Regions from separate parts of the Tardiphaga sp. vice154 genome, predicted to be linked through region 3. Evidence: predicted binding sites of a transcription regulator. Region 3 holds the regulator's gene; each other region holds the start of a gene.
The links. Region 3 encodes LexA, which represses DNA repair genes until DNA is damaged. Its sites were predicted from a motif close to TGTTCNNNNTGTGTTCNG; they were not measured.
Positions count from the first base shown of each region.

Region 1: FIU28_RS01550 (YifB family Mg chelatase-like AAA ATPase) is a predicted target of LexA. The motif match lies at 2,500-2,517, and genes of this name have one in related genera.
Region 2: uvrA (excinuclease ABC subunit UvrA) is a predicted target of LexA. The motif match lies at 2,495-2,512, and genes of this name have one in related genera.

Region 1 is NZ_CP041399.1:346,366-350,536, forward strand. Features, by position in the region: gene FIU28_RS01540 (ATP-binding protein) at 1-125, opposite strand, end outside; gene FIU28_RS01545 (hypothetical protein) at 287-757, opposite strand; gene FIU28_RS01550 (YifB family Mg chelatase-like AAA ATPase) at 913-2,451, opposite strand; gene FIU28_RS01555 (sensor domain-containing diguanylate cyclase) at 2,626-3,660, shown strand; gene gshB (glutathione synthase) at 3,799-4,171, opposite strand, start outside.
Region 2 is NZ_CP041399.1:3,273,318-3,277,488, reverse strand. Features, by position in the region: gene uvrA (excinuclease ABC subunit UvrA) at 1-2,411, opposite strand, end outside; gene FIU28_RS15260 (outer membrane protein) at 2,652-3,422, opposite strand; gene FIU28_RS15255 (single-stranded DNA-binding protein) at 3,884-4,171, shown strand, end outside.
Region 3 is NZ_CP041399.1:2,731,198-2,735,368, reverse strand. Features, by position in the region: gene moaC (cyclic pyranopterin monophosphate synthase MoaC) at 192-719, shown strand; gene FIU28_RS12765 (molybdopterin molybdotransferase MoeA) at 743-1,951, shown strand; gene lexA (transcriptional repressor LexA) at 2,114-2,851, shown strand; gene FIU28_RS12755 (ComEC/Rec2 family competence protein) at 2,845-4,171, opposite strand, start outside.

The sequences.
Region 1 (4,171 bases), 2.4 Mb from region 3:
AAACCATAAGCGCCACCGAACGCGGCCGAGAACATCAGGAAGCTGCGGACCGCGGCCACCAGCCGGGGATGGCGTCGCGCAAAGCGGCGCCACCGAGCCTTGATCCGAAAAACCCGTCCTGTCACCGATCCACCCCACCTGCCGGCATCGATGGGCCGGCCTCCGCGCGCACGCGGGACACGGCGCACGGACTTGGGGACAATGGGCGGATGACCTTGCCAAGTGCTTGCGGAGCGCAGCCGCCGCTACCAACCGATGACAGGGTGGTTAGCGATTGGCTAACGGGCTACAGCGCGGCCTGCGCCATCCGGCCGTGGCCGGCACGGGCGGCGACGATCAGGGCCGCGGCATCGCGCGGCGTGAAGCTGCGGGACTGCACGAAGATCCGGTAGTCGGCGTCGCCGTCGCCGGACAGATAGATCACCGGCGCGGTCGCGGTTGCGGCGATGGCCGGGGAAATCGCGATGAAGCGCGTCGCGGCGGTGACGGCGCAGGCGCCCGCATCCGCGCTGTCGATATCATCGACCATGGCAAAGTCTGCGGCGTCGGCGCTGTCGACGATCTGCACCCGCACGGTCGCCTGGCCGGGATCGTCGGTGAAGGCGACGTAGCTTGCCGCCTGCCACGGCACGGTCGCCAGCTGCACCGAGCCTTCGGCGGTGGCGATACAGGGATGCGAGGCCGCGAAATCGCTGCGCGCAAAAACCGCGGCCAGCAGCAGCGGAAGGGTGGAAGCCAGAATCTTCAAACGCAACATGACGCGGCACTCGCCCTTGGCCCCGGAAATGCGGGCTATGGTGAGCGAAGCGTAAAGGAAACTCGTTACCATCGAGTTGACGGTAACTCCGCCTCAACCTCGATCGGGTTGCCCTCGCAAGCGGTGGTGCATTCCACAGGTCGCGTGTTCCGGCGTTACGCCGCGCGGCGGGAATCGTCGGCGAGCGCGCGGTACGACAGCGATTCGGCGAGATGCAGCCGGCCGATCATGTCGGCGCCGTCGAGATCGGCGAGCGTGCGGGCGACGCGCAGCACGCGATGATAGCCGCGCGCAGACAGTTTCATGGTGACGGCGGCATCGCGCAGCAGCGCCAGCCCCGCCGCATCCGGCTGCGCCACCGCTTCCAGCACCGCGGCCGGTGCCGTCGCATTGGTGCGGATGTTCCTCAGCCCCGCCGCGGCATAGCGCGCCGCCTGGATATCGCGCGCGGCTTTGACGCGGGCGGCCACTTCGGCGGAGCCTTCGGCCGGCGGCGGCAGGATCAGGTCGGCGGCGGTCACGGCCGGCACCTCGATGCGCAGATCGATGCGGTCCATCAAGGGCCCGGAAATGCGCGATTGATAGTCTCCGGTGCAACGCTCGATGCGGCCGCGGTGGCAGGCGTAGCCCGGCTCGAAGGCGTGGCCGCAGCGGCACGGATTCATCGCCGCGACCAGCATGAAGCGCGCGGGATAGGTGACGCGGTGGTTGGCGCGCGACACCGCGACCTCGCCATTCTCCATCGGCGCGCGCAGCGAATCCAGCACGCGCGGATCGAATTCCGGCAGTTCGTCGAGAAACAGGACGCCGTGATGCGCCAGCGAGATTTCGCCGGGCCGGGCGCGCATGCCGCCGCCGGTCAGCGCGGCCATGCTCGCAGAGTGGTGCGGCGCGCGGAATGGCCGCCGCGCGGTCAGCGCGCCGTCCTTGATCTCGCCGGCCACCGAGGCGATCATCGATACTTCCAGCAATTCGGTCGGCGACAGTGGCGGCAGGATCGACGGCAATCGCGCCGCCAGCATCGACTTGCCGGCGCCGGGCGAGCCGGCCATCAGCAAATGATGGCCGCCTGCCGCGGCAATTTCCAGCGCGCGCTTGGCGCTCTCCTGGCCCTTGATATCGCGCAGGTCGAGTAGCGCGGTTTCGCGCTCATACATTTTCGGCTGTGGCCGTGACAGCACCTGGGTGCCCTTGAAATGGTTGGCGAGCTGGATCAGCGAGGAGGCCGCGATGATCTCGATATCGGGGCTCGCCCACGCCGCCTCGGCGCCGCAGGCGGCCGGGCAGATCAGGCCCTCGTCGCGCGCATTGGCGCCGATCGCCGCCGGCAGTACGCCCGCGACCGGCGCGATCGACCCGTCGAGGCCGAGTTCGCCGAGCACCGTGAAGCCGGCCAGGGCGTCGGCCGGAATCGCGCCGATCACGCCCATCAGCCCGAGCGCGATCGGCAGGTCGTAATGGCTGCCCTCCTTCGGCAGATCCGCCGGCGCCAGATTGACGATGATGCGCCGCGCCGGCAGCGCCAGCCCGGAGGCGACCAGCGCCGCCCGCACCCGCTCGCGCGCTTCCGACACTGCCTTGTCCGGCAGCCCGACGATCAGGAAATTTGGCAGGCCGGGCACGACCTGGACCTGAACGTCGACGGCGCGGGCCTCGATGCCCTCGAATGCGACGGTAGATACGCGCTGTACCATCTCAAGCTCCCCAGCCAAGGCAATAGTAACCGAAGGTTGCGGGTTGGCAAGAACGTTGAGTGAACGTTCAGAGATTGGTGCGGCGCGGAGTCGCGCGATCATTTTGTAAAGATTTTGTTAAAGCGGCCATGCGACGCTCGCCGGACAATAGCACCTCCCTGAAGCCCTACTGAAATGTCCGATCCATTGCCCAGGCCTTCGGATACCGCCGGTGACGCCGAGCTGATTGCTTCCCTGCGGGAGCAATTGGCGGCGCAGAACGCGTTGATTGCCGAGCAAGCCGCCTCGCTCGCGCACAGCCAGAAGATCTTCGATCGTTCCTCCAAGGCGGCCCGGATCGGGGTCTGGGAATGCACGCTGGCCGATGAATCGCTGGTCTGGACCGACGTCGTCTACGATCTCTTCGACCAGGAGCGCGGCACGCCGCTCGACCGCGCCGTGACGCTGCAATGCTATCCGGAGGAGTCGCTGCGCGCGCTGAGCCAGGCGCGCAACCAGGCGATCGAGGACCGCACTGGCTTCAGCCTGGAGACCGAGATCGTCACCCCCCGCGGCAACCGGCGCTGGATCCGGATCACCGCCACGGTGGAATGCGTCGATGGCGTCGCGGTGCGGATCTTCGGCATGAAGCAGGACATCACCGAAGAGAAGATCATGGCGGACCGCAACCGCTACCTCGCCGAGTTCGACGCCATGACCGGGCTGGCGAACCGCAGCCGGTTTCAGGCGAAACTGGCCGAACTGGGCGCCATCCGGGCGACCAAGCCATTCGGTGCGCTGCTCTTGATCGACCTCGACGAGTTCAAGTCGGTCAACGACAGTTGCGGCCACGCCGCCGGCGACGAGTGCCTGCGCGAGGCGGCTGAGCGCATCGGCGACATCTGCGCCGGCGCTGACCTCGTGGCGCGGATCGGTGGCGACGAATTCGCCGTCATGCTCGGAACGCAGCTTTCTCTTGCAGATATATCGCAGATCGCCGCGGCGATCGTCGCGGAGATGGAACGCCCGGTGCTGTTTCGCGGTCGCCCGCTGCAGCTCGGCGCCTCGGTCGGCGTCGCAATGGTCGACGACTGCACGCCGACGCAGCTATTCGCGATGGCCGATGCCGCGCTCTACGCCGCCAAGAACGCCGGCCGCGGCACGTTCCGGATCCACCAGCCCGGCTCCGGCCAGCGCGCCAGCCGACCCTGCCAGCCTCACGCCGCCTGAGGCGGCGCGGCGTGCGCCGCGACGGGACGACCACCGGCTCCCGATTCCGTGCGTACCCGCATATTCACGTTTATCGGCGTTGCGATGACGCTGCTTCTTCACCCTCCCCTTTTGAAGGGGGGGGAGGCGGCGATCTACTCAGCGACGCTTCGCTTCCACGACGTCCCAGAACTTCGCCGCGACGTTCGGGCCGCCGAGCTTGGCGATGGCGCGGATGCCGGTCGGTGACGTGACATTGATCTCGGTGAGGTGGCCATCGATCACGTCGATGCCGACGAACAGCAGACCGCGCTCGCGTAGTGCGGGTCCCACGCGCTCGCAGATCTCGCGCTCGCGCGGCGACAGCTCGGTCTCTTTCGCCGCCCCGCCGCGCACCATGTTGGAGCGCAGATCATCTTCGGCCGGCACGCGGTTCACGGCACCGGCGAATTCGCCGTCGATCAGGATGATGCGCTTGTCGCCGTGCTTCACTTCCGGGAGGAAGCGCTGGATCACCCACTGCTCCTTGAAG
Region 2 (4,171 bases), 540 kb from region 3:
TTGCAGGTGTCGCAGGTGACGTAGACGTCGGGCAGGAAGTGCATCTCGATCTTGATGACGCCGTCGCCCTGGCAGGCCTCGCAGCGGCCGCCCTTGACGTTGAACGAGAAGCGACCGGCCTCGTAGCCGCGCGCCTTGGATTCCGGCAGGCCGGCGAACCATTCGCGGATCGGCGTGAAGGCGCCGGTATAGGTCGCGGGGTTGGAGCGCGGCGTGCGGCCGATCGGCGACTGGTCGATCTCGATGATCTTGTCGATGTGCTCGAGCCCCTCGATGCGGTCGTGCGGGGCGGCGCCCTCGCTGGCATTGTTGAGTTTTCGCGCGATCGCCTTGTAGAGCGTGTCGATCAGCAGCGTCGACTTGCCGCCGCCGGAGACGCCGGTGACGGCGGTGAACAGCCCCAGCGGGATCTCCGCCGAGACGTTCTTCAGATTGTTGCCGCGGGCGTTGATCACCTTGATGGTGCGGCGATGGTTCGGCGGCCGGCGCACCGGCACCGGCACCGACATCTCGCCGGTGAGATATTTTCCGGTCAGCGAATTCGGATTGGCCATCACCTGCTTCGGCGTGCCCTGCGCCACGATATGGCCGCCATGCGTGCCGGCGCCCGGGCCGACGTCGACGACGTAGTCGGCGGCGAGCACGGCGTCCTCGTCATGCTCGACCACGATCACGGTGTTGCCGAGGTCGCGCAGCCGGCGCAGCGTATCGAGCAGCCGCGCATTGTCGCGCTGGTGCAGGCCGATCGAGGGCTCATCCAGCACGTAGAGCACGCCGGTGAGGCCGGAGCCGATCTGCGACGCGAGGCGAATGCGCTGGCTTTCGCCGCCCGACAGCGTGCCGGAGGCGCGCGCCAGTGTCAGATAGTTGAGGCCGACGTCGAGCAGGAAGGAAAGGCGCTCGCGGATCTCCTTCAGGATGCGCAGCGCGATCTCGTTCTGCTGCTTGTTGAGCATGGTGGGTACGGTGGCGAACCATTCGCCGGCCTTGCGCACCGACATTTCCGAGATCTCGCCGACATGCTTGCCGCCGATCTTGACGGAGAGCGCCTCCGGCTTCAGCCGGTAGCCCGAGCAGGCGTCGCACGGCACGTCGGAAAAATACTTGCCGAGCTCTTCGCGCGCCCATTCGCTTTCGGTCTCGCGGAAGCGGCGATCGATATTGGTGACGACGCCCTCGAACGGCTTCTTGGTGTCGTAGGCGCGCACGCCGTCCTCGTAGGAGAACTTGATCTCGTCGTCGCCGGAACCATGCAGGATGGCGTTCTGCGTCTTCTTCGGCAGATCTTTCCACTTGGTGTCGAGCGTGAACTTGTAGAACTTGCCGAGCGCCGTCAGGGTCTGGATGTAATAGGGCGACGATGACTTCGCCCATGGCGCGATCGCGCCCTTGCGTAGCGTCAGGTCCTTGTCGGGGATCACCAGCTCGGCATCGATGGTCTGCTCGACGCCGAGGCCGCCGCATTTCGGGCAGGCGCCGTAGGGGTTGTTGAACGAGAACAGCCGCGGTTCGATCTCGGGGATGGTGAAGCCCGAGACGGGGCAGGCGAATTTCTCCGAAAACAGGATGCGCTCGGCGCCGGTCTTGTCGTGGATCTTGGCGACCTTCTTGTCGGCCTTCTTGTTGTCTTCGACAGGCGCGGACGGCGGCGCGTCGGCATATTCGATCACGGCCAGACCTTCGGCCAGTTTCAGCGCGGTCTCGAAGCTCTCGGCGAGGCGCTGGCCGATATCCGGGCGCACCACGATCCGATCGACGACGACGTCGATGTCGTGCGGAAATTTCTTGTCGAGCACCGGGGCCTCGGCCAGTTCATGAAAGCTGCCGTCGATCTTGATGCGCTGGAATCCCTTCTTGAGGTATTCCGCCATCTCCTTGCGATATTCGCCCTTGCGGCCGCGCACCACCGGCGCCAGCAGATAGAGCCGTGTGCCTTCCGGCAGCGCCAGCACACGGTCGACCATCATCGACACGGTCTGGCTCTCGATCGGCAGGCCGGTGGCCGGCGAGTAGGGCACGCCGACCCGCGCCCAGAGCAGGCGCATATAGTCGTAGATCTCGGTGACGGTGCCGACCGTCGAGCGCGGATTTTTCGAGGTGGTCTTCTGCTCGATGGAAATGGCGGGCGACAGGCCGTCGATCTGGTCGACGTCCGGCTTCTGCATCATTTCCAGGAACTGGCGGGCATAGGCAGACAGCGATTCGACGTAGCGGCGCTGGCCCTCGGCATAGATCGTGTCAAAAGCCAGCGAGGACTTGCCGGAGCCGGACAGGCCGGTGAACACCACCAGCTTGTCGCGCGGGATCTCGAGATCGACGTTCTTCAGATTGTGCTCGCGCGCGCCGCGGATGGTAATGTTGCGCAGCGCCGAGCCGACCGGCTGCCGCTTGGCCTTGATGATCTCGTCCATGACAAATCCCCGGCGCATCAGGCGCGCCGAATCCGGGCTGGTATCGCCGGGCATGCCGGGATCAAACGCCAATTGACTGACTTCGGAACATAGGAAGAACGAGGGGAGATTTCCAGTGCCCGGCGAAAATCATCAACGGATTGTTGGCGATCGGGTTGCAGGGGTGGGCAGGACGACCGCGTCCCCGCAAACAGAAAGGCCGGCTCGAGAGCCGGCCTTCGTATCGAAACTGCGGTTGGCTCAGTAGCGGCCGACGGCGGGGCCGCCCCAGCGGTAGTTGATGCGGGCGGTGACAAGATCGACATCGCCGCTGATCCGGTCGTTGGCGTAGAAGACGCCAGCCGGGGTGGTGAAGCGGGCATCGCGGCCATCGAGGAAGATGTGGTCATAGGCCACCGCGAACGACCAGTTCGGGGTGAAGCCATATTCCAGCCCGACGCCGATCACGCCGCCCCAGCGGGTGTTGCTGCTGGCCGTCGCCAACAGCAATCCCGTTGCGGCGTTGACCGAGGAGTACTCCTCATTGACCACGGCGGCGCCGCCCTTCACGTACAGCAGCGTGTTGTTCCAGGCATAGCCGATCTGACCGGTGAACAGCCCGAAGGCATCGATCTTGGAGCGGTTCGCGATCAGCGGGAACGGGGTGCTGACATTTCTGCCCTTGAAGTCAGCCCAGTTGCCCTGGGCTTCCAGGCCGTAGACCCAGGAAGCGTTCTGCCAACGGTAGCCGATCTGGCCGCCCGCGGTGCCGCCGTCGGCGTCGTGACAGCCTTCGCCGACGTTAGCCGCGCCGGTCGGAACGCCCGCAACGGTCGACGGGATGAAATCCCAGCACTTGCTGGCCGAGCCGTAGCCGCCGTTACCGCCGATGTAGAAACCCGACCAGTCATAGACCGCGGCGATCATCGGCGGCGCTTTGGTATAGGTCCGCCGGGCGAGGTCGGCGGCGGAAGCAGAAGTCGCTGTGCCCAAGGCAGCCAGTGCGACGGTGGCGAGGAAAAGTTTTTTCATTTCAAATTCTCCTGTTCATGTCGCTTCGTTCCCCCGAAGCGATCCCCAAGGCGCGAGCGCCGTATTCGACTCCATCGCGAACTTTGTACCTTAGAGTTGCAGCGCTGTCCGTCACCGCAAAGCCACAGTCGCCGCGGAAATGGCGCGGCTTCTAAGTTAATGAACTATTTCGCATTTTTCTTCGCACTGCAGTGAGGTGTTACGTCAATACTGCTGTCCGAAATGTCAGAAGTCGCTGCGGTGCGCGAATATCCATAAGTCAAGCCGGGCGTTTTGATAGTACGGCCTTGGCTTAAGAACAAAAATAGAACATAGTGGCGCCGATCGCCGGGGATAAGTCGGGGATCGGCGACCTGTCGGGATGCCGGACCGTATAGGATGATGCCGCAGCGGTTGCGGACCGGCCTTGTGGCTGGCGCGATAGCGCAACAGCAATTTCAGTGTGAGTTCAGGAGAGCGGTATGGCGGGCAGCGTAAACAAGGTGATTCTGGTCGGTAATCTGGGCAAGGACCCGGAAGTGCGCCGGATGCAGAACGGCAACCCGGTCGTCAATCTCACCATCGCTACGTCCGACACCTGGCGCGACAAGGCGAGCGGCGAACGCAAGGAAAAGACCGAGTGGCACCGCGTGGTGATCTTCAGCGAGGGTCTCGCCAAGGTCGCCGAGCAGTATCTCAAGAAGGGCGCCAAGGTGTATATCGAAGGCGCGCTGCAGACCCGGAAGTGGACCGATCCGCAGGGCGTCGAG
Region 3 (4,171 bases):
TTCTTCCCTTCTCCCCTTGTGGGAGAAGGTGGCGCCGACGAAGTCGGCGTCGGATGAGGGGGAGCTGCGGAGTGCAACACACGCCCCCTCACCCGCCCGCGCTATCGCGCGGCCACCCTCTCCCACAAGGGGAGAGGGGAAGAAAGAGCAGCGGCGCGCAAGTCCGTTTTGCAAAGACAGGATCCAAAGTCATGGCCGGCAAGAAATCGAGGCGCACCGCGAGCGACGCCCCCGCCCTCACCCACATCGATTCCGCCGGCGAGGCGCGCATGGTCGATGTCTCCGACAAGCCGGCAACGGAGCGTCTCGCCGTCGCCGAAGGCCTGGTGATCATGAGCAAGGCGACGCTGGAACTGATCGTCTCCGGCAACGCCAAGAAGGGCGACGTGCTCGGCACCGCTCGGATCGCCGGCATCATGGCGGCCAAGCGCACCTCCGACCTGATCCCGCTGTGCCATCCCCTGATGCTGTCGAAGGTCACGCTCGATATCACGCCGGACAAGAAGTTGCCGGGCTGCCGGGTCCGCGCGTCCGTGAAGGTCTCGGGCAACACCGGCGTCGAGATGGAAGCTCTGACCGCGGTTTCGATCGCGTGCCTCACGATCTACGACATGATCAAGGCCGTCGAGCGCGGCGTCCGCATCGAAGGCCTTCATCTCGTCGAAAAGAAGGGTGGCAAGTCGGGCCATTATCTGGTCACCGACAACGACGCCGATTGATCACGACGCCTGGAGATTGACTGATGGCCCTGATGCCGGTTGCCGACGCGATGGCTGCCATTCTCGCGGGCGCCGACGCCCTGCCCGAGGAAATGGTGCCGCTGGAGGCGGCGTACCACCGCGTGCTGGCGCGCGACATCGCCTCCAATCGGACGCAGCCGCCGCAGCCGATGTCGGCGATGGACGGCTATGCGGTGCGCGCCGCCGATGCCGTGATGGGCGCGCGGCTCACGGTGATCGGTGAGGTCGCCGCCGGCCGGCCGTTCGAGCGCGCGCTGGCCGCCGGCGAGGCGCTGCGCATCTTCACCGGCGGCGTCGTGCCGGACGGTGCCGACGCCATCGTGATCCAGGAAGACACTTCGCGCGACGGCGCCGTCGTCCTCATCAACGAAGCCGCCACCGTGGCGAAGCACATCCGCGCGGCCGGCATCGATTTCGCTGAAGGCGACGTTCTGCTGCGCGCCGGGCAGCGCCTCACCGATCGCGATCTGTCGCTCGCCGCCGGCATGAACCACCCCGAACTGCCGGTGCGCCGCCGCCCGGTGATCGCCGTACTCGCCACCGGCGACGAACTGGTGCTGCCCGGCGCCATCCCCGGCCCCGGCCAGATCGTCCTGTCCAACGGCTTTGCGCTTCGCGCCCTGGCGCGCGCCGAAGGCGCCGAGGTGATCGATCTCGGCATCGCCGCCGACACGCTGGAATCGACCGCCTCGGCGATCCAGCGTGCGATCGACGCAGGCGCCGATATCCTCGTCACTACCGGTGGCGCCTCGGTCGGCGACCACGATCTGGTCAAGCCCTCGCTGGAGGCCGCCGGCGTCGAGATGGCGTTCTGGAAGATCGCGATGCGGCCGGGCAAGCCGATGATGAACGGACGGCGCGGCGCGATGCGGGTGATCGGCCTGCCCGGCAATCCGGTGTCGTCCTATGTCTGCGCCTTCCTGTTCATGGTGCCGTTGATTCGCGCGCTGTCCGGCCGCGCGCAGGTCGCCCATGCCATCGAATCGGGTCGGGTCGGTCGCGATCTTGCCGCCAATGATCAGCGCGAAGATTATCTGCGCGCGGTGCTGACGCCGGGCGACGACGGTAGCGTGATCGCGACGGCGGTATCCAGGCAGGACTCCTCCTTGTTGGGAAATCTCGCTGCCGCGCAAGGACTTCTGATCCGTCGGCCGTTCGCTGTGGCGGCGCCCAAGGGTTCGCTTTGCGAGTTTGTGCGATTGCCGATCTGAGCCCTCTTGCGGTTTTGTTGACCGGAATTTAAGCGTTGCGGAACACATATGGAACAGATAGTGTTCGTTCATGATTTGTTTCGAGATGTCGTGGCTTTGCCCGGTCCTGAAACCGACGATGATGATGCGGCGGCTGATCCCGTCAACCAAGGATGGCTCCAGATGCTCACGCGCAAACAGTATGAACTTCTGAAATTCATCGACCAAAGGCTCAAGGAAGCCGGCGTGCCGCCGTCCTTCGACGAGATGAAGGACGCGCTCGACCTGCGCTCCAAATCCGGTATCCACCGCCTCATCACGGCGCTTGAAGAGCGCGGCTTCATCCGCCGGCTGCCGAACCGGGCGCGCGCCATCGAAGTCATCAAGCTGCCCGAACTCGGCGGCGCCGCAGCACCTGCCACCGGCCGCCGTGGCTTCACGCCCAGCGTCATCGAAGGCACGCTCGGCAAGGTGCGACCCTTGTCGACCGGCAATGGCAACAACAACGGCAACGGCGATTACGAGGAAGACAGCCGCCGCTCGGTGGCCGTCCCGGTGATGGGCCGCATCGCCGCGGGTACGCCGATCGAGGCGCTGCAGACCCGCAGCCACACCATCAGCGTACCCCCCGACATGCTCGGCACCGGCGAGCACTACGCGCTGGAAGTGCGCGGTGACTCGATGCAGGACGCCGGCATCCTCGATGGCGACATGGCGCTGATCCAGAAAAACGAGAGCGCCGATACCGGCGACATCGTGGTCGCGCTGATCGACGAGGAGGAAGCCACCTTGAAGCGCTTCCGCCGCCGCGGCGCCTCGATCGCGCTGGAGCCCGCTAACGACGCCTACGAAGTCCGCATCCTGCCGCCGAACCGGGTTCGCATCCAGGGCAAGCTGGTCGGGATCTATCGCCGCTACTGAGCAGCGGAATCATCGGCCTGCACGTCGGCTTCGGCCGGCGTCGCATCGACCGGGCGGTTGCCCCGTCCTGCAGCGCTTGATGGTTCGGCGGCATCAGGCACTGCGCCCGACCACGGCCGGTTGACGCCTTTCGGCCGGACGGCGGTGGTTGCAAATCCGTCGCCGCTTCGGCGCAAAATCAGTGCGCCGCTGGCCCGCAGGGTTTCCGCATCGATCACCTTTGCGGCGCAATTGGCCGGCGGCTGATTTGACGTGACGATCAGCACCGCTTGCGCGCAGTCATCGGCAAAAGCGTCGGGCTGCAGCGCCAGCGCAACCAGAGCCCCATCGGCCAGCGCCGCGACGCATCCCGCGACATCGCATGCCACGCCGTGGCCGAGCGACGCCTCATTCGGCAGCCGCGGATCGGCGTCGGCCCCGAGCCACTCTTTCTGCAAAAACGTATCCTTGGTGCTGCGCATCCATTGCAGCCGTCCATCGCGGCCGCGAACCGCGACGTGGTGGCCGTCATTTGATATCAACACGTCCGGCATCTTGACCGTGAGCACCGCGGCAATCGATAGCGCCAGCACACCGGCGCCGATCCAGCGCAGCGGCGTGCGCAGCAGCCCGAGCAGGATGATCCCCAGCGTCGCGGCGATCAGCGGCCCCTGCCCGAACGCGGCGACCCGTCCGATGGCTCCCGGCAAGGCCGCGACCCATTGCGTCACCACGATCATCCATTGGATGCCGACATCCATCAGCCGCCAGAACACGCCGTCGAAACCGAACGGCATCGCGGCCAGCCCGAGCAGTCCGGCCGGCATCACCAGCACGGAGACCACCGGCATCGCCAGCAGATTGGCGAAAACGCCATACGGCGTCACGCGGTGAAAATGAAACGCCGCATAGGGCGTGGTGGCGAGGCCGGCGACCAGCGACGCCAGCGTCAGCAGGATGATCTCGCGACCGCCCCAGAGCGCGGCGCGCGCCGTTGCGGAATGGTCCGGCGATGCCAAGAGGACCGGCACGCCGCCCTGCACCAGCGCCACCAGTCCCAATGTCGCGGCAAACGACATCTGGAAGCTCGGATGCACCAAGGCTTCCGGCATCGCGACCAGCACGATCATCGCCGCCACCGCCAACGTGCGAAAGGTGATGGCGCGGCGATCGACCATGATCGCGAGCAGCACCACCGCCGTCATGAAGAACGATCTCTGCGTCGCCACCTCCGCGCCCGACAGCAACAGATAGAACAGCGCCGCGGCGAGGGCCGCGGCAGCCGAATATTTCTTGATCGGAAAGGTCACGGTAAACGCGGGGATCAGCGCCAGTAGCGCG